4 regions of the Ruegeria sp. AN11 genome follow, and region 4 is predicted to be linked to each of the others. Evidence: riboswitches for the same ligand, from Rfam matches in the RefSeq annotation. Region 4 holds a riboswitch; each other region holds the start of a gene.
What was found. A riboswitch is a leader RNA that binds a small molecule or an ion and turns the genes downstream of it on or off. The one in region 4 is predicted to bind cobalamin.

Region 1: another riboswitch for cobalamin. It lies ahead of ACR3EQ_RS18875 (DUF1636 domain-containing protein); the one in region 4 lies ahead of ACR3EQ_RS13950 (DUF4198 domain-containing protein).
Region 2: another riboswitch for cobalamin. It lies ahead of ACR3EQ_RS08315 (DUF1636 domain-containing protein); the one in region 4 lies ahead of ACR3EQ_RS13950 (DUF4198 domain-containing protein).
Region 3: another riboswitch for cobalamin. It lies ahead of ACR3EQ_RS16320 (hypothetical protein); the one in region 4 lies ahead of ACR3EQ_RS13950 (DUF4198 domain-containing protein).

Annotation. Positions count from the first base shown of each region.
Region 1 is NZ_JBQFJD010000001.1:3,822,321-3,827,686, reverse strand. It holds gene cphA (cyanophycin synthetase) at 1-1,352, shown strand, start outside; gene ACR3EQ_RS18880 (Mur ligase family protein) at 1,368-3,104, shown strand; cobalamin riboswitch at 3,215-3,417, shown strand; gene ACR3EQ_RS18875 (DUF1636 domain-containing protein) at 3,519-3,875, shown strand; gene ACR3EQ_RS18870 (ABC transporter ATP-binding protein) at 3,872-4,657, shown strand; gene ACR3EQ_RS18865 (ABC transporter substrate-binding protein) at 4,676-5,366, shown strand, end outside.
Region 2 is NZ_JBQFJD010000001.1:1,666,339-1,671,704, reverse strand. It holds gene cobN (cobaltochelatase subunit CobN) at 1-604, opposite strand, end outside; gene cobW (cobalamin biosynthesis protein CobW) at 608-1,663, opposite strand; gene ACR3EQ_RS08315 (DUF1636 domain-containing protein) at 1,660-2,040, opposite strand; cobalamin riboswitch at 2,135-2,342, opposite strand; gene ACR3EQ_RS08310 (hypothetical protein) at 2,828-3,163, shown strand; gene ACR3EQ_RS08305 (YybH family protein) at 3,335-3,841, opposite strand; gene ACR3EQ_RS08300 (LysR family transcriptional regulator) at 4,086-4,985, shown strand; gene ACR3EQ_RS08295 (hypothetical protein) at 5,149-5,366, shown strand, end outside.
Region 3 is NZ_JBQFJD010000001.1:3,290,501-3,295,866, forward strand. It holds gene ACR3EQ_RS16310 (DNA polymerase III subunit gamma/tau) at 1-1,187, opposite strand, end outside; gene ACR3EQ_RS16315 (phosphatase domain-containing protein) at 1,358-1,861, shown strand; gene ACR3EQ_RS16320 (hypothetical protein) at 1,863-2,270, opposite strand; cobalamin riboswitch at 2,358-2,578, opposite strand; gene ACR3EQ_RS16325 (alpha/beta fold hydrolase) at 2,744-3,652, shown strand; RNA gene ffs (signal recognition particle sRNA small type) at 3,652-3,750, opposite strand; gene ACR3EQ_RS16335 (bifunctional 2',3'-cyclic-nucleotide 2'-phosphodiesterase/3'-nucleotidase) at 3,904-5,366, opposite strand, start outside.
Region 4 is NZ_JBQFJD010000001.1:2,825,986-2,831,351, forward strand. It holds gene ACR3EQ_RS13930 (energy-coupling factor ABC transporter ATP-binding protein) at 1-600, opposite strand, end outside; gene cbiQ (cobalt ECF transporter T component CbiQ) at 597-1,379, opposite strand; gene ACR3EQ_RS13940 (cobalt ABC transporter permease) at 1,379-1,960, opposite strand; gene cbiM (cobalt transporter CbiM) at 1,957-2,568, opposite strand; gene ACR3EQ_RS13950 (DUF4198 domain-containing protein) at 2,575-3,360, opposite strand; cobalamin riboswitch at 3,490-3,689, opposite strand; gene ACR3EQ_RS13955 (LacI family DNA-binding transcriptional regulator) at 4,048-5,073, shown strand; gene ACR3EQ_RS13960 (DNA glycosylase AlkZ-like family protein) at 5,078-5,366, shown strand, end outside.

The sequences.
Region 1 (5,366 bases), 1.0 Mb from region 4:
TCGACATGCTGTTCCCGGTCGGGGACAAGACACGCATCCCCATTGCGGCAATCACGGGAACCAACGGGAAAACCACAACATCGCGGATGTTGAACCATATCATGAAAACCAGCGGCAAGACCGTTGGCATGACCTCGACCGACGGGGTCTATGTGGATGGCAAGCTGAGCGTCAAGGGCGACATGACCGGGCCCAAGTCGGCCCAGATCGTGCTGCGCGATCCGATGGTCGATTTCGCCGTGATGGAGACCGCGCGTGGCGGGCTGGTGCGTTCGGGCCTGGGCTATCAACGCTCGAACGTGGCCGCCTGTCTGAACGTATCCGCCGACCATCTGGGGCTGGGTGGCATCAACACGGTCGAAGAGCTTGCCGTGGTCAAACGCGTCGTGGTGGAAAGCGCCACGGATACGGCCGTTCTGAACGCCGACGACATCAACTGCCTGAAGATGGCGGATTATGCCGGGGCAAGTCAGATCTTCTATGTCACAACCAATCCCGGCCACAGTCTTGTGAAAGAACATATCAAGGAAGGCGGCAAGGCCATCGTGCTGGAAAAAGGCATGAACGGCGACATGCTGACCATATACGACAATGGCCTGCATATCCCCGTGCTCTGGTCGCACCTGATCCCGGCGACACTGGAAGGCAAGGCGATCTTCAACGTGCAGAACGCCATGTTTGCTGCCGCCATGGCCTATAGTTTTGGCGTTGATCTGGACAACATCCGCCACGGGCTGCGGACCTTTGACACCAGCTATTTCCAGGCACCGGGGCGGATGAACGTTTATGACGAACATCCGTTCAAGGTAATCCTGGATTATGGCCACAACCCCGCCGCCCTGAAGGCAATGGCGGCGCTGGCCGACCAGCTAGAGATCAAGGGCCGCAGGCTGTGCGTCGTATCGATGCCCGGTGACCGTCGTGACGAGGACGTCGAGGATGCGGGCGCGGCGCTGGCCGGTCATTTTGACCACTTCATCTGCAAGGCTGACGACCGCCGCCGCGGACGCGGGCATGACGAAATTCCTCAGATGCTGCGGCAGGCGTTGATTGCAGGCGGCACGCCGGATGAGGCGATCACAATCATCCCTGATGAGGTCGAAGCGGTGACGGCGGGTCTTGAAATGGCAGCTCCCGGCGATCTGCTGGTGATATTCGGCGACGACACCACCCGCTGCTGGAAACAGATCATCTACTTCAATTCGGATGGCGACGCACCTGAAGCTGAAGCAATCGGAAAGCCTGCCCCTGTTGAGACCTCTTTCGAGGACATATTCGACAGCGATCAGGCCCTGATCCGGGACGAGCGCGGCGTGCGTCTGGCCCGCGAAATCAGCGAAGACGCGGATTGAGCCGAGGGCACCGGAATGGACAGAATTGAAGAGCTTGAGACCGCGCTGACCATCCCCAGCGCGACCAGTGACGCGTTTCGGGTAGACGATGCGCGCCGGCTGACCGGGCCCGGGTTGCTCTGGGATCACCCGGGCGCAATCATGGACGTCTTTTTTGACCAGGAGCAGTCTTCGCGTGTCATTGAGCTGTGGCAGCATCATGCACGTCGTGTGCTGGATGCTCTCGGCTGGCACCAGGAAAAGCTGACATATCGGGTATTCACCGGCGGCGTGAACCTTGCGATTTCAGCGCCGATGGATCAGCTATATTCAGCGATCTTTGCGGTCCAGACCGCATGGCATTTCTGTGCCGCGGCGCTGGTCGGGGAAACACCCGGCGATTTCGACAAGATGATCGCCAACGTCCGCGACGTCATGGCCAAAGAGGCAAATCCGGCCCTGATCGCCCTGATCCAGGCGGCCTCGGCGCGGGGCGTCGATATCCTGTGTGACGACGACGAGATTTCGATCGGCCACGGGGTCGGAAGCCGGACCTGGGCTTGGAACGCTCTGCCTGCGCCTGATGAAGTCGAGTGGGACGCCTTGCACAACATCCCCGTCGCCTTCATCACCGGAACCAATGGCAAGACCACAACGACCCGGCTGCTTGAGGCGATCGCCCGGGCGGCGGGCAAGGTTGCCGGGCTGACCTCGACCGAGTTTGTCCGCGTCGGCGACGACATCCTCGACCGTGGTGATTATTCCGGCCCCGGCGGAGCGCGCATGCTGCTGCGCGACCGGCGGCTTGAAGTCGCCTGTCTGGAGGTTGCCCGTGGTGGAATCCTGCGCCGGGGTCTTCCAACCCATGCCGCCTCGGCTGCGGCTGTCACAAATGTCGCCAATGATCATCTGGGTCAGTATGGCGTCAACACGGTTCCGGAGTTGGCGCAGGCCAAGTTCGCCGTGCACCGCACCCTTAAGAAAGATGGCGTTCTGGCCCTGAACGCGGATGACGCGTATGTCCGGGATGAGGCACTGAACACGTCCTGCAGGATCTGGTGGTTCTCGCTGGACCAGAAAAACGCACTGATCCAACAATCCCGCGAGCAAGGACATTGTTGTGCCTTCCTGCGGGACGAGATGATTGTGTTCTTCGATGGCTTCTCGGAACAACCGGTGATTTCGGTTCACGATGTGCCGCTCGCCATGGGCGGGGCTGCCAGGTACAATATTCTCAACGCAATGACTGCGCTGTGTCTGGCCCGCGCACTCGATATCCCGATAAAGGCCATTCGCGCCGGATTGTCCGGGTTCAAGCCAGACGCCAAAGATAATCCTGGCCGGTGCAACGAGTTTTCACATAACGGCGCCCGTGTCTTTGTCGATTTTGCGCATAACCCACATTCGGTCGCAGCGGTGTGCGAGGCTTTGTCCGGACTTCCGGCAAAGCGCCGCTTCATACTGCTAAGCCATGCCGGGGACCGGTCCGATCAGGACATCATCGATGTCACGCAAACGGCCTTGCGGTTCCAGCCGGATGTGGTCGTCGCTGCCGAGCTTGAGGGCTATCTGCGGGGACGCAACCTTGGTGAGATTCCAAAGCTGATTAAGCAGGCGGCAATGGACAAGGGTCTTCGGGATGAGCAGATCCTGAGCGCGCCTTCCCCGACCGAGGCGAGCAGGACAATACTGGATCAGATCGAACCGGGCGATCTCGCCCTGTTGCTGGTCCTGTCCGAGCGCGAGCAAGTCTTAAAACTGCTGGAAAACTGAACCCCTACGCTGAATCCGAGAGCCTCGGGCGGTGAAATTCGAACACCGCCCTGCCCAGCCGATCCGATTGTCCTGCCAATAATTCTGTATTGACGCATGCCCGGGTCTGAGGCACTTAGCTAGTAGATGGTTCCCGAAGGAAGACCCGAGGGATGAAAAGGGAATACGGTGCGGCCCTGAAGGCCAAGTCCGTAACTGCCCCCGCAACTGTAAGCGGTGAGCGACGCCAAACACCCACTGGCCGAATAGGCCGGGAAGGAAGGCCAAGCAAGGACCCGCGAGTCAGGAGACCTGCCATCAGTGTTCAACCAACCCAGGGCGGGGCGCCCTGGAAGGAGGCTTAGATGGCACGTCAGTCACGTGTTTACATGATCAGCACCTTCTGTCCGCGCTTGGCAACAAGTGGAGCGGACCATGTCAGACGCCACTGATCATATTCTTCTGATCTGTTCGACATGCAACGGTGATTTGTCTGCGGACAAAATACGCTCTTCTTTGTCAGATGCGCTACCTTCCGGGTTTGCCATTCGCACGGTCGATTGCATGGCCGGGTGTGCGCAGCCGACAACTGTTGGGTTTCAGGCCGCCGGCAAAGCCCAATACCTGTTCGGTGACATCCGGACCCCGCATGACATCGCGGCCTTGGCCGAATTCGCGTTGCAATATCAGAACAGTGCCGATGGATGGACATGCGCGTCCGACAGGCCGAGCGCGCTTTTTGACAAAACCCTTTCCCGTTTGCCCCGAATGATTTTGGAGGAGCCTTCATGACGACCTCTGCATTTCTTGCCGTGCGTGACGTCGAATACTATGCGCTGAATGGTGATGTTCTGCTGCAAGCGGCGTCTTTTGAACTGGAAGAAGGCGCAATCCTTGCAATTGCCGGGCCGAACGGGGCCGGGAAGACGACGCTTCTGAACCTGTTGTGCGGCACGGCCGAACTGGTGCTGGGCGACGTTTTGATCAATGGGCGCAGCCTGAAACACATGCCCGCCAACGAGCGCGCCCGAATGATCGCTGTTGTCAGTCAGCACGAACTGCCGGATAGCAGACTGTCTTTGCGGGAATATGTGGCCTTGGGGCAAATCCCGATCCGGGCTGATCGGTCGAAAGAGGGCCACGCCGCCGAACTGGACAGGGTTTTGAACCTGACAGGTCTGAGTGATCTGGCGGACAAACGAATGGGCGTACTTTCCGGGGGTGAACGTCAACGTGCGCATATTGCGCGCGCTCTGGCACAGAACCCTTCGCTTTTGTTTCTGGACGAACCGACAAACCATCTGGACCCCGACGCCAAGGGGCGGATGCTGTCGCTGGTTGCCGAGTTGGGCATCACGGTGGTTATGATCGTCCACGACCTCGTCATGATCCCCGAATTCGCCACCCATGTGGCCATGATGAAATCCGCGCGGCTCACGGGCTTTGGTCCCGTGGCCGATGTGCTGACCTCGGACCAGGTTCGGGAAACCTTTGGCGTCGACTACCTGTACTTTCACCATGAGGGCCGCGTGATTCCGGCGCTGGATATCCGAAAAACCTCGGTCTCAAACTAACCCTAGGAGCATCTTTGAATGAAACAGATCTGGTCGGTGGTCCTGACCACAGCCCTGGCAGGCGGTGCGTCGGCACAAGAAATTGCCGTCGACAATTGCGGCAAGCCGCTGGTTTTTGAAACTGCGCCCGAGCGGATTGTCGTGCACGATATGAACATGACCGACATGACCTTTGCGCTGGGTCTGCAGGACAAGATCGTCGGGCTGACCGGCATCACCGGATGGTACAAGACCAGCCCGGAATTCGATACGCTGCGCGGCGACATTCCCGAGCTTGCGCCCAAATACCCAACGGTCGAGAACCTTGTGGCCGCCGAACCCGATATGTTCTTCGCGGGCTGGTATTACGGGATGAAGCCGGGCGGAGACGTGACCCCTGACACGCTGGAACCCTTTGGCATCAAGACCTTGATCCTGTCCGAAAGCTGCGTGCATCTGGACAAGGACCGCCCCGAAGCCAGCATGAACCTGCTGTTTGATGACGTTCTGCGCCTGGGCCAGGTCATGCAGGTCGAAGACAAGGCGAAGGAACTGGTTGATGGTTGGAAAGAAGAACTGACCGAGATCGAAACCCGGACCGCCGATCTGCCCAAACCGCGCGTTTTCCTGTTGGATGGTCCGGCTGATGCGCCCTTCACCGCGGGCAAGTTTGCCATTCCCGATGCGATGATTTCCGCAGCGGGCGGTGAAAACGTGACCCATGACATGG
Region 2 (5,366 bases), 1.2 Mb from region 4:
GTTTCGCATCGTTCGTAAATGCGGCTTCGACCGGGGTTACGCCGCGGTCAGGGCACCATACACCGCATTCCGGAAGGGTTTTGGCCCCCAACACCGGTCCGGCATAAAGACCTGCCGCCAATGCCATCTGCGCCAAAGCGGCCTGCGCCGCGACCTCGCCGCCGGTGTCGCAGAGATGCGCCAGCCGCCGCAGGGTCGAGACGGGCAGGGTGGAATAGTCGTCCAGCCGGGTATCCTCACGCCCGTCGGCGGGCAGAACCGCCAGCGCGATGCCTTTGGCCTGCGCCAGAGCAAGAACCTGCTGCAGCCCGTATGACCAGTAAGGTACCCCACCAATCAGGCGGATCAGGATACCTTTTGCGCCGTCAAGCGTTTGTTCCACATATGTGTCAACGGACAGAGGGTGTTTCAGCGCCGTCAGATTGGCCAACCGCATCGTCGGCATTCGCCCTTCCGGCCCACCGCCGCGATGCCAGCCTGCCGCGAAAGCACCGAGATCGCTGTCCGAAAAGGACAACATCACCAGATCCGCCGGGCTCTGGCCCAGATCGGTCGGGGGCTCGGTTTCTTCAAGCCCGTGGCTTTCGCGGAAGACGACGTGCATGGCTTACTCGGCGGCCTCGGTCACACCCACGAGGATATCCCGGATTTCGGCCTCTTTGATGTCGTCGTGCTCGGCAATGACCACAAGACGCGAGCGGCGCTCCTCGCCGGGTTCCCAGGGGCGGTCGTACTGATGACGCACCCGGGCACCGACAGCCTGAACCAGCAGACGCATCGGTTTGCCGGCAACTGCCGCATACCCCTTGACGCGCAGGATGTTCAGTTCCCTGGCCAGACGTTCGATCTTGGCAACCAGATCGAGTGGGTCACTTTGCTCCGGCAGTTCGACGATGATGCTTTCGAAATCGTCATGTTCGTGGTCGTGGTGACCGTCGTGATGCGACGGACGCGCGTCCATGTCATCCTCGGCTGCGGCTTCCAGACCGAGCACGACGCGGACGTCTACGACGCCTTCGGCAACCTCTACGACGGGCAGCGGGCGCGGGGCCTCGGCTGCGATGATCTCTTTGGCTTTGGCAACACCCTCTGGCCCGGCCAGATCGGGCTTGGTCAGCAGGATGATATCGGCGCAGGATATCTGATCCTCGAACACCTCGGAAAGAGGCGTTTCGTGGTCGATCGAGTCATCGGCCAGGCGCTGGGCATCCACCGCCTCGACATTCGGAGCGAAGCGACCTGCCGCGACCGCCTCGGCATCGGCCAGAGCGATCACGCCATCCACAGTGATTTTCGAGCGGATATCGGGCCAGTCAAAGGCTTTCAGCAGCGGCTTGGGCAGGGCGAGGCCGGAGGTTTCGATCAGAATGTGATCGGGGCGCGGGTCCAGCGCCATCAGCGCTTCGATGGTCGGAATGAAATCATCGGCCACGGTGCAGCAGATGCAGCCGTTTGCCAGTTCCATGATGTTCTCTGCCGGACAATCGGGAATGGCGCAGGATTTCAGAATATCGCCATCGACGCCCACGTCGCCGAATTCATTGACCACGACCGCCAGACGTTTGCCCTGCGGGTTCTGCATCAGGTGCTTGACCAGCGTTGTCTTCCCCGAGCCCAGAAAGCCGGTGATCACAGTGACGGGTAATTTCTCAAGAGTGCTCATTTCAGGGCTCCAATCGGGGGAATGCGGGAGGCGCAGTTTTTGCGGAAATGTTCGGGGCGCTCACGCCATTTGACCAAGCCGTCCTCGGTCGCCAGATATTTGGTCGCACCGTCGACAATGGCGTCAACGTGTTCGGCTTCGTTCAGGTTCTCATAGACAAAGGTCCAGCGACCCGGTCCACCGCGCAGCACGATCGAGCAGCCCTGATCGCAGTTCGACAGGCATTCGACGGGTTTCAGCGTGATGCCTTCGGGCAGGTCGGCCTGTTGCAGCGCTTTGTGCAGCAATGTGCCGGGGCGTTTTTCATCATCCTCGACGGGCAGTCCACGGCGGCACGTGGTACAGACCAGCAACTCGACTGGTGCGGTCTCGGTCATGTCTCTCATCCCCCCAAATCCTCTTCGCGGGGGACGGGGTTTCATGCGGGCCACGCGTCTGCACATGGACCCGACACCGGAACACCCCGCCCGGTTTCTTCTTCGGGTGCTGGCAGGTCTCCCGGCTTGCGGATGTCAGAGACTTGCTCTGGCAGATGTCCCGCCTTCCCGGCCTTTCGGCCAGTGGCTATGGGCACCCTCTCCGGTCACGGTCGCGGGGGCGGCTGCGTTTGACGGAAAAACCGCTGACGCATTCCCTTTTCATCCATCCAGGGATGGACACCAACGGGTCGGACATGCGGCACAGGCGGGGGACTTGTCAAGCTTCAGGATGCGCGGTTTCGCCGCCGGAAGGAAAAAGCGACCTGAGGTGGTCACTCAGCGGCATCGCCGGGCGTTCACGGCGCCCGAAAACCTGCGTGATTGAGGTGTTCCGTGTGATGTTCGCTGATTTTGGAAGGGGTCGGCGGGAACCGGACGGGCGGGGCGGATTCGGCTTCAGAACCACTGGGGCAGGCCGCGTGTGGACGTTGCGGCGACCAACCGCCTGTCATTTCGGGCATCGCTAAACTGAGGGATTGGGGTTTCGTTGATTAAGTAACCGCCGTTCCGACCGGCTCGGGGTACTCCATTTTAGTATTCGCGCAAGACCCGGCAAAAACGACCGCTTCGAGATCAAATCTGATGGCCGTCTTGCCGTGCACAGAGTAGCCAGATTTTTTGCAAAATTATGCCTCAAACTGCCCTTAGCGGGCGTCGGCGAACAGAATATGCCAGGAAACAAAAAATGAAAAAGTTAGCAGCTTTTCTTGTGTACTTACCCGTCGTTGCAGTTGCGGAAGACCGGGTGTTCGAGTGTGAAGCGGCGGATGCAAAATATCCGGAAATGGCGGCCACGCTGGTCAAATACGAGGGCCAGAACAAAGGGCATATTACCATTGGTGATATCGACAATAAGGCTGAGGTGTATCCCGGCCTCGACACCCTGACTTACCTGTATATCGGTGACGGCTTTACCCTGAATTACAACGTGAATCTCAAGACTGGCACGTTTGACTATTCGGCTTCGGGCAGCAAATCCGGATGGGGCAAAGGCAGCTGCAAGGAAGTTGTGGCCCAGTAATTCGCTAATGCCCGGTCTGCGGGTTGGGCCTTTCGGTTGCCGAGAAAAGTACTTGCCTGGTTCCGTCCTGAGGCCAATGTAGTTGGCCGTGGACGGAACCCGGTTAAAAGCGGCCGATCCAGTATGTGTCCAGGCCATCTGGGCGGCGTGCCAACCAATCAAAGCTTTTGATCAGCAAGGTTCGGCACGCCCCGAACACGCGGGCGCGATTGATCTGCCGGCGCTGAAGGTATTCGCGTTGGACCAGATATCCCGCGCCACGCGCCATGTTCCGTCATCTTCGAGATGGTAGATATTGATGCCATGGCCGGTGGAAACAGTGGCAGGGCCCGGGTCACGCGGAACATCGGTGGCGGTAAACTCATAACGCTCAAACGCCCAGCTCGCCGCCACAACAAACTCCACTGATTGCTTTTTCCAACGGGTGTGAACGGCGTCGAAATACCCGCGCACCCAAGGCCCGACCTTGGCTTTGCCTTCCATAACAGGCGCGCCGGGTGCGATGAAGACCACGTCATCAGTGACCGTCTCAAGGAATTGATCCAGTTTGTTCGAGTTGATCGCTGCAAGATACGCTACGTGTGCGGCTTGCGGAGTCTCGGCTTTGGTGTCGGGCAGCGCCGGTGTCGCGATAGCCAACCCTATTCCAGTAAAAAGCATGGTTATCCTGATAGTCATATCGGCCTCCAAGCATTTGCGGCGATTGGACCTTGCCGGTTGTTCAAACCCGCCTATCAACGCAAAACGCATTGCAGGACGATCGTATTGCAACGCAATTCGACAGGCTTTTAGGGCAATCGCAATTTCAGATAGCTACACCACTGATTGCTCGTTTTGCATCGGGTGTATTTCTCGACAATAGTTACGTTTGGTGTACCTTGCGAGGCAGGAAAAAATTGCAATCATTAAGTATGTCTACTGAATGATCCTTATTGACTGGCATAAGTTGCCGCCGCTTACGACCCTCAGGGCGTTCGAGGCGACCGGCCGTTTAGGCGGCTATTCTGCTGCGGCGCGTTCACTGAACGTAACCACGGCCGCAATTGCCCAACAGGTGCGAAAGCTTGAGGCTGATCTGGGGATTCCACTTGTGCGCCGAGAGGGCCGCGGACTTGCTTTGACCGAGGCCGGTCGGACGCTGGCCAGCACGCTCAACGACGCATTCGAACAGATCGCAAAAGGCATTGATGATGTGACGGCTCAGGAGGCCGCTCGCGGTGTGAGTGTGTCTACCACTGTCCGATTTGTCGACGCGGTCATCATGCCACGTCTTGGCGGCTTCTGGGCGGAACACCCCGGCATCCAGGTGTCCTTCGCTGCGGAAGGAAACTCGTGGGACGTCGATCTCGAAGCCTTTGACATTGCGATACGCGGAGGCCCGCCAAACCATGTTTGGAGCGGCGCGGCCCAGAAACTGCTTCTAAAGTCGCCGTTCGTATTATGCGGCACACCAGAGCTTGTCAGGTTGGGTGCGAAAAACCTGACCGATGTGCCGTGGATACAGGACAAGAGCATCGGTTCCCAAGTCTTTGAAGGTGTCGTCCGGGACTTCGGCCTGCGCGTCGACGACCTTCAGCTTGTTGATCCGGGGGGATCGAAGTTCGAGCTGGACGCCGCCTTGCAAGGCTACGGATTGCATCTAAGCCCTCTAGTGACCGCCAAAAAGTACCTGGATAAAGGCAGACTGGAAGCTATCGACGTGCCGCCGAAATGGGTGGCCTGCTACTTTGCGGTCTACCGAAAGGGGCGCATTTCCGATCAGGTAGGTGCTTTCTTGAAATGGCTTGAAGTGACGTGCGCACCACTTTCTCAGGAGGCTTGAGAACCTCGAACTGGATTCCGTCCAACGTCATATCGGGCACTGGCCCGTCATTATGTTCACGCTATCGGGCCGGGGGCTGATCAGAGTTGCCTCGTGCAGGATTGGTTTTTTTGATTTCAATCGCTTATCCTTGCCGGGGATCATTTGGAAACAGGAGGTTCACGTGAACAGCTCTATCTCTGATGAGGCGATGGCGCGGCTCCCGTTTTGGGTGACACCTCCGGGGGAAACAGACGGCTTTTTGATCGTTGTTGGGTTTCTTCTTGTCGTTGTCCTGCTGGGCTTCGGCGCATTGTATTTTACCGTGCAGGCTATCCCCGACCGCATGGCGGCAGGCGCGCACAAGGTTCAAATGCAACTGGTTGGTGTGCTTGGGTTGAT
Region 3 (5,366 bases), 460 kb from region 4:
CCTCCGTTCGGCGTGGGTGGAGGTGCGTCCTGCAAACGTTTGATCAGTTCTTCCGGGCTTGGCAGGTCGGCCACATGGGTCAGCCGAATGACGGCCATTTCCGCCGCCATCATGGCGTTTGGCGCGGCTGAGACCTCTTCGAGTGCTTTCAGCAGCATTTGCCACATGCGGGTCAGGACACGCATCGGCAGGGCTTCGGCCATTTGCTGTCCGCGTGCGCGTTCGTCGGGCGAAACGGTCGGGTCCTCGGCCGCGTCCGGCGTGATTTTGACCACGGACACCCAATGGGTGATTTCGGCCAGGTCGCGCAGCACGGCAAGCGGGTCGGCGCCCTCGGCGTACTGAGCGCTTAGCTCTGTCAGAGCTCCCGCCGCGTCGCCGCGCAGGATCATGTCCATCAGGTCCAGGACGCGGCCCCGGTCCGCCAGACCCAACATCGCCCGGACCTGATCGGCACTGGTTTCCCCGGCCCCGTGCGAGATCGCCTGATCCAGCAGCGAAGTTGCATCACGCGCTGAACCCTCGGCCGCTCGGGTGATCAGCGCCAGTGCGTCCTCTGCGATCTGGGCGCCCTCGGCGGCGGCGATCTTGTTCAGAAGACCGATCATGTCCTCGGGTTCGATCCTGCGCAGGTCGAAGCGTTGGCAGCGCGACAGGACCGTCACCGGAACCTTGCGGATTTCGGTGGTCGCGAAGATGAATTTCACATGCTCGGGCGGTTCCTCAAGCGTCTTGAGCAGCGCGTTGAACGCGCTGGTCGAGAGCATGTGAACCTCGTCGATGATATAGATCTTGTAGCGTGCGCTGGCGGCACGATAGCGGACGCTGTCTATGATCTCGCGGATGTCGTTCACGCCGGTGCGGCTGGCGGCGTCCATCTCCATCACGTCGACATGGCGGCCTTCCATGATCGCCACGCAATGTTCGCATTGGCCGCAGGGTTCGGTCGTCGGTTTGCCGTCGCCATCGGGGCCGATGCAGTTCATGCCCTTGGCGATGATCCGCGCCGTCGTCGTTTTGCCGGTGCCGCGGATGCCGGTCATGATGAAGGCCTGCGCGATCCGGTCTGCCTCGAACGCGTTTTTCAGGGTGCGCACCATGGCATCCTGACCAACCAGGTCGGCAAAGGTTTCCGGGCGGTATTTGCGGGCAAGAACCTGATAAGCGGGGCTTGGCGTGTCGGTCATTTCTGCTCTGTCGGATTCGTATCAGAAGTGCAGCGTAGAGTGCGCCGCCGCCTGCGTCCACAGCCGGTTCGCGAAATTCATTTGGGAATGCTTCGGGATGCGCGTAAAAATGAAGGCGAAAGCATTTTTGACCGGATTCTTGTGCGTAACGATTAAGGAGGGCGCGTTGCATGTCTCAGATGATTATTCATGCGCTGCAGGTCGGAGGAGGTACTCTGGCCCTGACATCAATGCCGGGGCGTGGGGGTAAATATGTCCAGGACCTGAATGCGATTTCCGACTGGAAGCCCGGTCTTGTCATTTCAATGACGACCGAAGTCGAGATGCTGCAGGACGGCGCGCGTGACTTCGGAACCGACATTCAGGCGCGCGCCTGCCGCTGGGTCCATCTGCCGGTCGAAGATTTCGGTGCACCCCCCGACGCCGTGACCGCGCGCTGGCCCGATGTAAGCGCGGCCGTCCGCCATGCCCTGTCAGGGGGCGGGCGCATTCTGGTGCATTGCCGGGGCGGCTGTGGCCGGTCCGGAATGGTGGTGTTGCGCCTGATGGTCGAATGCGGCGAGCAACCGGGTGCAGCCCTGAAACGGTTGAGGGCGGTGCGGCCCTGTGCGGTTGAAACAGATGCACAACTGGCATGGGCCACGCAATTGATTCCGGCCAGCGCGGACCCGTAGCTTAGGCCGACAAATGTCCGGTCTGGGCCGCCACTTGGCGACCTGCCAGGGCCGAAGCTTCAAGCATGGCGCAGGGCGGGTCCGACAGAATTGCGGACGGCAGCGCACGGAACTCTGCGCAGAACATCATGTCTGCATAATCCTCCAACCTGTCGCCCGGAGTTTCCTCATTCGTTCCGCAAAACACCCGGATTTTGTCTGGCCGCGCGTGGAACCGGGCCATGCACCCTTCGGGGCAATGGGCAAGCTCGCTGCTGCCTTCAACGGCGAATTGCGGGGTTGCGGCCGGGCCGGCGCTTGCCACGGCGCGCGTCAGAGCCCGCGCCATTTGCGCCAGTGCCGGACAGGGTTTGCCGGTGCGCTGGCACACAGTGGCAGAAAATTCGTGTGTCCTTGTCTTCCAGATCATAATGCGCCCTCCGCGCGCGGCGCGGGGCAAGGATCAGGTGTGACGGGGCTATGCCATCAGGACCTGCCCGGACACCCCGCCCGAGTTTCGGTTTCAGTATCGATGGCAGGTCTCCTGACTTGCGGGTCATCGCTTTGCCGACCTTCCCAGCCCTTCGGCCAGTGGTGTTTCGGCATTGCTCACCGCTTACAGTTGCGGGGGCAGTCTCGGCCTTGGTTCCTTCCGGCAATGCCAGACAGAACCGCACCGTGTTCCCTTTTCATCCCGGCCCCGGAAAGGGCGCGGAAACCATCGCCTCATCGCTAGCGGTTTCCGGGTCCCCGAGTCAAGCGCATAGCGCGGGCCGAGGCATTTGGTCCGATGCGTGGTCGGGAAAGCGGACGTTTGGTCATGTTTGCACCGGGTTGACTTGAGTGGGCGACTGGCCTGACAGATAGGTGAACTGAACTGTTCAGTTGAGAGCGGAGCATGAGATGTTGGACATACAGGAACGGGTCTTGACCGAAGACATACGATTTCCCGCCGGGACGGCGATGCTGTCGGGTCGCCTGTACCTGCCTGTTGCAGCGCCTGATATCGTAGTTGTTCTGAACAGCGCGACCGGCGTTCCCCAGGACTATTATCAGCATTTTGCCCGGTGGCTGGCGGAAGAGCAGGGCATTGCCTGCCTCACCTATGATTACCGCGATTTCGGAAAATCGTTATCGGGGCGCCTGAAGGATTCGCGTGTCACCATGTCCGATTGGGCGCTGGTCGATATTCCCGCGGCCCGGGCCGAGATGCGGCGGCGATTCCCAAGTGCGCGGCAGTGGACCATTGGTCATTCGCTGGGGGGTATGCTTGGGCCATTGCAATCGGATGTGGATCAGGTCGACCGGATGATTTGTGTGTGTTCAGGCCTGGTTACGTTGTCGGATCATCCGTGGCCCTACAGGGGGCTGGCCGGAATCTTCTGGTACGGTCATGCGCCTTTTGCAGTTCATATGCTGGGGTATCTGCCCGGCAAGGCCATTGGGTTTGGCTCGGACCTGCCGTCAAAGGTCTACTGGCAATGGCGAAAATGGTGCACCTCGCCGAACAGCTATTTGCCTGAAATTGGCCAAAGCCTGCCCGCAGCGACCTGGCCGCGGGCCGGTGGTCCGGTTGACCTGTTTGCGATTTCGGACGACCAGATGGTGCCTGAAAATGCGGTCTGGAGGCTGGCCGAGCTATACGGCCCGGACGCCAACCGTCATGTGCTTGAACCAAAGGATTTCGGGCTGAAATCCATTGGCCACATTGGTGTTTTTGCGCGCAAAAACAAAGCGGTCTGGCCGAGGCTGATCGAGTCTGCGGAGCAGCAAGTCCGTTCCGACCGGAAAGATGTGACGATTGCGGGATGAAGTGAGAGGTTGGACATCGACCCAAGCGGGGCTCGTTGTGGCTGCTTCCTTCCGGACCTGACCAGGTTGGCGAGGCGCTCGCCCGCGCCAACCTCTCAATCGTCGATATAGGGAAGTTGCGCCAGGAAGACAACCCGTCAGAGTGACAGTCTGATCCGCAGAAAGCCTTCCGGGTCATGCCCCAGCACATGCGGATCGTATGCGTCCAGTTCGGAAAGATGCGCCCTTGCTCCCGGCCCGGTTTTCAGAATCTAAGCGTGCCCGGGAAGCCGGACAAGGCTGAAGGGGAAGGGCGCAGATTGCATCGGGTCGCCCGGTAATCCCCCCGAAAGATAGTCGCGCAGGACGTGCCTGATGGGTAAGGCCGGCAGATTGATCTGCCGGGCCTGATGCGCAACAGGGAAGTGTCCGCCGCCGCTGGCCCGGTAACTGTTCAGGGCCACAACGAATTTCTGGGTGGGTTCAACAGGGATTCCACCGCAGCAAATCTCGCGGACACGGTTTGCAGCGGGATCGACCAGCATTCCGTGAGAATCAAAACGCGCCGGCTGGGAAAGATCGATCCGATAGGTCAGGCCGAACAGCACATCGAAGTTATGCCCGGCCCGTGTTTCATCGGTCAGAGTGCGGACAGCTCCTGCATCCACCTGATTGAAAATGCCCGCCGACATTTCAAGCCAGTCACGGACCATGTCGCCGGTGACAAGCGCGGCGCGCAGTTCATTCGGGAAAGAATGAAGATCCGAAACATTGCGCAACCGAACCTTTCCGGGCGGTACTTCCGTGTAGGAGCGCGGTCCCGCGCGGCCTCCGAACTTGCAGGGCGAAACAGCGGACAACAGTGGAAGCCCCCGCAGGTCTTCGTCCAGATGGAGGTTCAATGCTGCTGCCTGGGCGCTGGCGACCAGCGCGAGGCCCCGATCTGGTGCGCAAAAGCTGAAATAGCTGTGCAGGCTTTGACCGGTGTGGCCCACGGGTCTTGAGGCCAGCGCTCGGATTTCTTCGTGGCCGTAACTGAACAGATGCTGCATTCCGGGGTCTTCGGATACCGCTCCGTTCCCGTGCCGGGAGAGAACAGGCGGCAGCTTAACCTGCTGCCCGACAACCTTCCATCGCCCGGCAGAGGTTTTCTGCACATGCAGGTCAATGATGCCAAGATGCGTCCCGGCGACGCCAGGCATGACAACCGGTTTGCCATGTACATGCCCCCGGGTTGCGTCCGTATGATCCAGCCCTTCGTGATCCTTGCCGGGAAGTGTGAGATGCGTATGGCCTGCAACAATGGCGTCGATCCCGTCGATCGCGGCCAGCGGTATGACGGCGTTCTCCATTCCGCGCGCGGGTTCCGAAGGTCCAAGGCCCGAATGCGCCAGGGCGACAATCACATCGCTGCCGTCCGTGCGCAGGGCCTCGACCGTCTTTTGCGCGGCCTCCAGAATATCTTCGAACACGACCACATCCTGTACCCGGTGCGCATTCCATTGCGCCGTTTGCGGCGGCAGGATCGACAAAAGACCCAGACGAAACGGTGTTTCGACGCCGTCAACCAGAAGAGAGCGTTTTAGTATAGCGCGGTCATTCCATTTGGCCCCGGTGGTCAATTGCCGGGCATTGCTGCAAATCACCGGGCACGGTGCGCCGTCCAGAACGCGATTCAGCGTTTGCAGGCCAAAGTCGAAATCATGGTTGCCCAGTCCGATTGCGTCATAGCCAA
Region 4 (5,366 bases):
TGCCGCGCGAAACGATGGTGCGTGGCTTACCAGCAGTATAGCCTGCGGCAGACTTCGCAGAATTTCCAGAAGTCGCGCTTCATTTTTGGCGTCAAGCGCATTGGTAGGCTCATCCAAAAGCAGCGCCTCCGGCTCCATCGCCAAAACGGTTGCAAGGGTCACAAGCCGCTTCTCTCCACCAGAGAGCTTGTGCGTAATGCGATCACGCAGACTTAACAGATCCAGATCGGAAAGCACCCTGTCGACGATGGCCAGCGCCTCGGGCTTGCTGCGCCCGAGGTTGAGAGGACCAAATGCGATGTCTTCCGCCACTGTCGGACAAAACAGCTGATCATCAGGATCCTGAAAAACCAGCCCGACCTGGCGGCGGACTTCGTGAAAATCCGCCTCGACGCGCCTTTCCTTTCCCAGGACGGTCACGCGCCCGGCGCTTGGTGTTTGCAGGCCAAGGGCAATACGAAACAGGGTAGATTTTCCCGCGCCATTCGGGCCCGCAATCGAGAGGCGCTGCCCCGGTTCAAGCTGCAGCGAAGCGCCGTCCAGCACTGGTGGCTGGCCAGGGTACGCAAAACAAATGTCTTCAAGCTTGAGGATCGTCATAGATAATCCAGGAACAGCAGGCCAAGGCAAACGGTGCACAGCATCGCGGCGAACATGTGATCGCGTCGTGTCATGTTAAAGTCCTGCAGCAACAAAAGACGCCCGGAAAAGCCCCGGCATTTCATCGCCGCCAGAATCCGCTCGGACCGTTCGATCGCGCGCACCAGCATCATGCCGACCAGATACCCGAAGCTTCGGTAGGTGTGCCAGTTTGTGCCGGGGCGAAATCCGCGGATCTTCATCGCAGCGCGCAGGCGCAGGTATTCTTCCCGCAACACCTCGATGTAGCGGATGGTGAACATCAAAAGGTGCACTAGCACCTCGGGGCAGCGCAGCTTGTGCAAAGCGTGTCCCAGCGTCACGGGCTCCATCGTTCCGACCAGAACCATCAGCGCAAGGATGACCGCGTTGGCCGTCAGTGCAATCTCGACAGCTTTCCAAAGGCCCTGCCAACTGGCCGGAAAGCCAAAAACCGTGAACATCGCGTCGCCGGGCATTGAGAATGGCAGCAGCACCAGCATGAAGATGATGAAGCTGTCCATCATGGCCATACGCTTGAGGGTCCGACCGACTGGCAAGCGTGACATCACCAGTAACCCAAGCGAGACGGACAAAGCGCCGATCAGCGCCGGAATGCTGTTGAGGGCAACCGTGACGATGGCAAAGATGCAGGCCAGCACGATGCGCATACGGGGATCGTAGTCTCCGATCATCCCGAAATGGGCGGCTTTGCCTGCCTCGGCCAGTGTTTTGGCCTGTGGTTCCAGCGCATGTGCCATCAGGTGGCCATCTTTTTACGCGCGGCCAGGTAAAAGCCGATGCCGAACAGACCAATGATATAGCCAATACCACCCAAGATGTTCTGCAGATCATTGTGCTCGCGGTAGGCGGCGATCTCGCGCCGCAGTGGGCGGGTTTCGTCGCGCACCGCTTTGGCGATGGCGGCGCGTTCCTCATCCGAGAGCGAAGCCACAGTCACCGCTGCCGCGCCATTCGCAGATGCGACCGGCGTGGCTGTTTCAAAAAGCTCGGCTTCGACCCCCATGATTTCGGCCACTTCGTCGGCCGGCATGGCAACTTCGGCGACGTGCCCTGCACCCAGATCTGCCTTGAATGTATGAGCCACAGCTCTGGTCGGGCTGTAGAGAAAGAAACCGTCCGTATCGGTTACTGTGCGACCCAGTTCAGAGCCATCGGGGCCATAGACGATGACTTCCTGGTCTGCGGCCATATCGCCATTGGAAAACCCCAGCTCGCCTTCGATTGCGTCGCCTGCCGGAAATACGCCTGCAATAACCTTGTGCGCAAGAGCCGGGAGCGGGGCGAGAGCAAGCGTACAAACAAGGATCAACTGTTTCATGTGGACGCAACCTTTACAAAAAGTTCCGGTTTGACCTTGCGGGCCAGAAGAACGGCAAAACCTGTCAGCACGGCCTCGATAGCCATGACGGGAATGTGGGCGAAAAAGACAAGCTTGGCAGCGGGCAGGAACTCATCGCCGGACAGCGCCAGCGAGACCGCGACAAAAGCCGTCGTGGCCGCGATCGAAAACGCGCCGCCGATGCCGCCCCAGATCGCCCCATGAACAGGTGAGCCACGTGCGATCAGGCGACCAAAGATCATCCAGGTCAACACCGCCGGAAGAGCGATATTCACCGTGTTGATCCCCAGCACGGTCAATCCGCCGAAACCAAAGAACACGGCCTGCAGCAGCAAGCCGACAAAAAGGGCCGGAAAGGCGGCCCAGCCGAGCAGAAGCCCGGCCAGACCGTTCAGAATCAAATGCACAGACGACGGGCCAATCGGCACATGGATCAGCGAGGCGACAAAAAAGCTGGCCGACAACACGCCCGCCGTGGGAATGCGATCCAGATCCAGCGATTTCAGGCCCAATGCGATCCCGCCAGCCGCGGCGACCGCACCGCCGATCACGACAGGGTTGGAAAGGGCTCCGTCGACGATGTGCATTCAGGCTTACTCCAGATCCCAGGCGCGGATCCAGATGACCGCATCCTGGCTCAGCTCTTTGCCTTCATGCTCGGTTTCCGGACCCACGCCCAAAGCGGCGAAGCCCCAGTACCCGGCTTTTGGCACACCAAAAGTGAAATATCCGTTGTCATCCGAAATCGCGACCAACGCGCCGCCCGGCAATGGGGACACGGTGGCGCCCTTCGCGCCGGTGCCGGTCATGTCCGGTGCTGCGGCGATGTACTCGATTTCGATTTCTGCGCCGGCGACGGGCTGTCCCTCGCTCAAAACGCGACCGGTAAAGGTTGACCCGGCGATGATGTTGTAAGGCTTGTTCAGCGGCAGAATCTCGGTGGCCAGCCCCTGCGGCTGATCCCAGTCGGTCGGCAGTTCGTTTCGGTTGAGGTAAGCCTTGGTGATCTGCTGGATATAGATATCCTCGGATTCTTCGTAGTAAGGCGCAGGAACTGTAACCACCACATAGTCACCCGAGCGTTTCACCGGCACTGAACCCAGGAACGCTTTGGCAATGTTGTCCGGTCCTTCAAAAGTGGTTTCTTCCAGCGTATCCATCAGATCGGTTTTTTCACCGTTGTGGATTACAAAGAATTCTTCCGGTTTTTCCAGGGTCATCACGTGACCGGCTTCAAACGGGTGCCAGAAAACCAGTTTGACCGGAACGTCACCGGGGCGTTCGATCATCGTGTCGTCGGTATATTCCAGCAGGAAATGGGCCTGCGCCAATGCAGGCATCGCCAAAGCAGCCGTGGCAGCCACCAGCAGTTTTTTCACAAATCGAGTCCTTCTCACGTCGCGCCATCCCCGGCGCAAATTTACTTTGACGATGGGGAACGCGAAGCCATCTGCCTTGTCGGGCAAACAGATCCGGCGCACACCCCGTCGCCGATGATGAACGCCCCTTCCAAGGGCGCATGTTCGGCAGGTCTCCTGACTTGCGGGTCAAAGCGCTAAACTAACCTTCCCGGGATACCCCAGTGGCATTATCAGCCGCGCTCGCCGCCTACAGTTGCGGGGGCAGTTGCAGAGTTGGCGAAATGTGCCGCACTGCATTCCCTATTGCTTCCGAGGATGTCCCCGGAACCGAACATGGCGCGTTCATGCCAGAATATGTAAGACACGGTCAACAATTGATTGCGGCGTTGCATGCGCCATTTGCGAAATCAGGAATTGCATGTTCGCGCTTGCTACGCGGTTTGGTATGCGCCACCGCGAGTGTGTGTATTTTCCTAGATCTCTTTCCGCGTTCAATAGTCGTCGGTTCAGTTCGCGGACTTGAGATTTTTAGGCCTGAAACTGCGGGCGTTGACTCGCGTGTAAAATTGAACTCGCCGCAAATATGTAGGGTCGCTCCGATGCACAAAAGGTCCGACCGGCCCAGCGTTCGACGCCGAAGCAGAGTTGTTGTATTTGTCGCCGTGTTCACGCTACCATCGGGCAAAACAACAGTGCAGGTGCCTCGTGACCACAGAAACAAAACGCCCGCTTACCCTTCGCGATGTCTCGGAAGCGTCGGGGGTATCCGAAATGACGGTCAGCAGGGTCCTGCGCAATCGGGGTGATGTTTCGGATGCGACCCGAACACGGGTTCTGGCCGCCGCGAAAGAGCTGGGATACGTGCCCAACAAGATTGCGGGCGCGCTAGCATCCAGCCGGGTCAATCTGGTCGCGGTCATCATCCCCTCACTGTCCAACATGGTCTTCCCCGAGGTCCTGACCGGCATCAATCAGGTTCTGGAAGACACCGAATTGCAGCCAGTGGTCGGCGTAACCGATTATTTGCCGGAAAAAGAGGAAAAGGTCCTTTACGAGATGCTCTCGTGGCGGCCTTCGGGCGTGATCATCGCAGGGCTGGAACACACGGAAGCGGCCCGGGCAATGCTGGATTCCGCGGGCATTCCGGTGGTCGAAATCATGGACACCGACGGCAAACCCGTGGATGCGATGGTCGGCATTTCGCACCGCCGTGCCGGTCGCGAAATGGCGCAGGCCATTCTGAAGGCCGGATACCAGCATATCGGTTTCATGGGGACCAAGATGCCTTTGGACCACCGCGCGCGCAAACGTTTCGAAGGCTTTACCGAAGTTCTGGGCAAACACGGGATCGAGATCGAGGATCGCGAGTTCTACTCGGGCGGGTCGGCACTGGCCAAGGGGCGCGAGATGACGCAGGCGATGCTGGAACGGTCGCCGGAACTGGATTTTCTGTATTATTCCAATGATATGATCGGCGCTGGCGGACTGTTGTACCTGCTGGATCAGGGGATAGACATCCCTGGTCAAATCGGGCTGGCGGGGTTCAACAATGTCGAACTGCTGCAAGGTCTGCCCCGCAAACTGGCAACCATGGATGCCTGCCGGCTGGAAATTGGCCGTCAGGCCGCAGGGATCATCGCCGCACAGCTAGCCGACCCGGAAGCCGAGATTGAAACCCGCGTAACCCTGACGCCAAAGATCAGCTACGGCGACACACTGAAGCGGCGTTAGAGTCTTGGCATTGCCGAAACTGGACAACCGGACAGCCCGTGCGGTGTTCATGGATCGTCACTTGTTGTCCGAAACCCCGTCGGGCAGCGCAAAGGGCGCGGATCTTCTGGACCTGATCCGACGGCTTGGTTTTGTTCAGCTGGACAGTATCAACACCGTGGCCCGCGCCCATGACATGATCCTGTTTTCGCGCAGGTCCACCTATCGCAGCACACATCTGAAGCGCCTGTATGAACGGGACAGGGCGCTGTTCGAGCATTGGACACATGACGCCGCCGTCATTCCGATGGAGT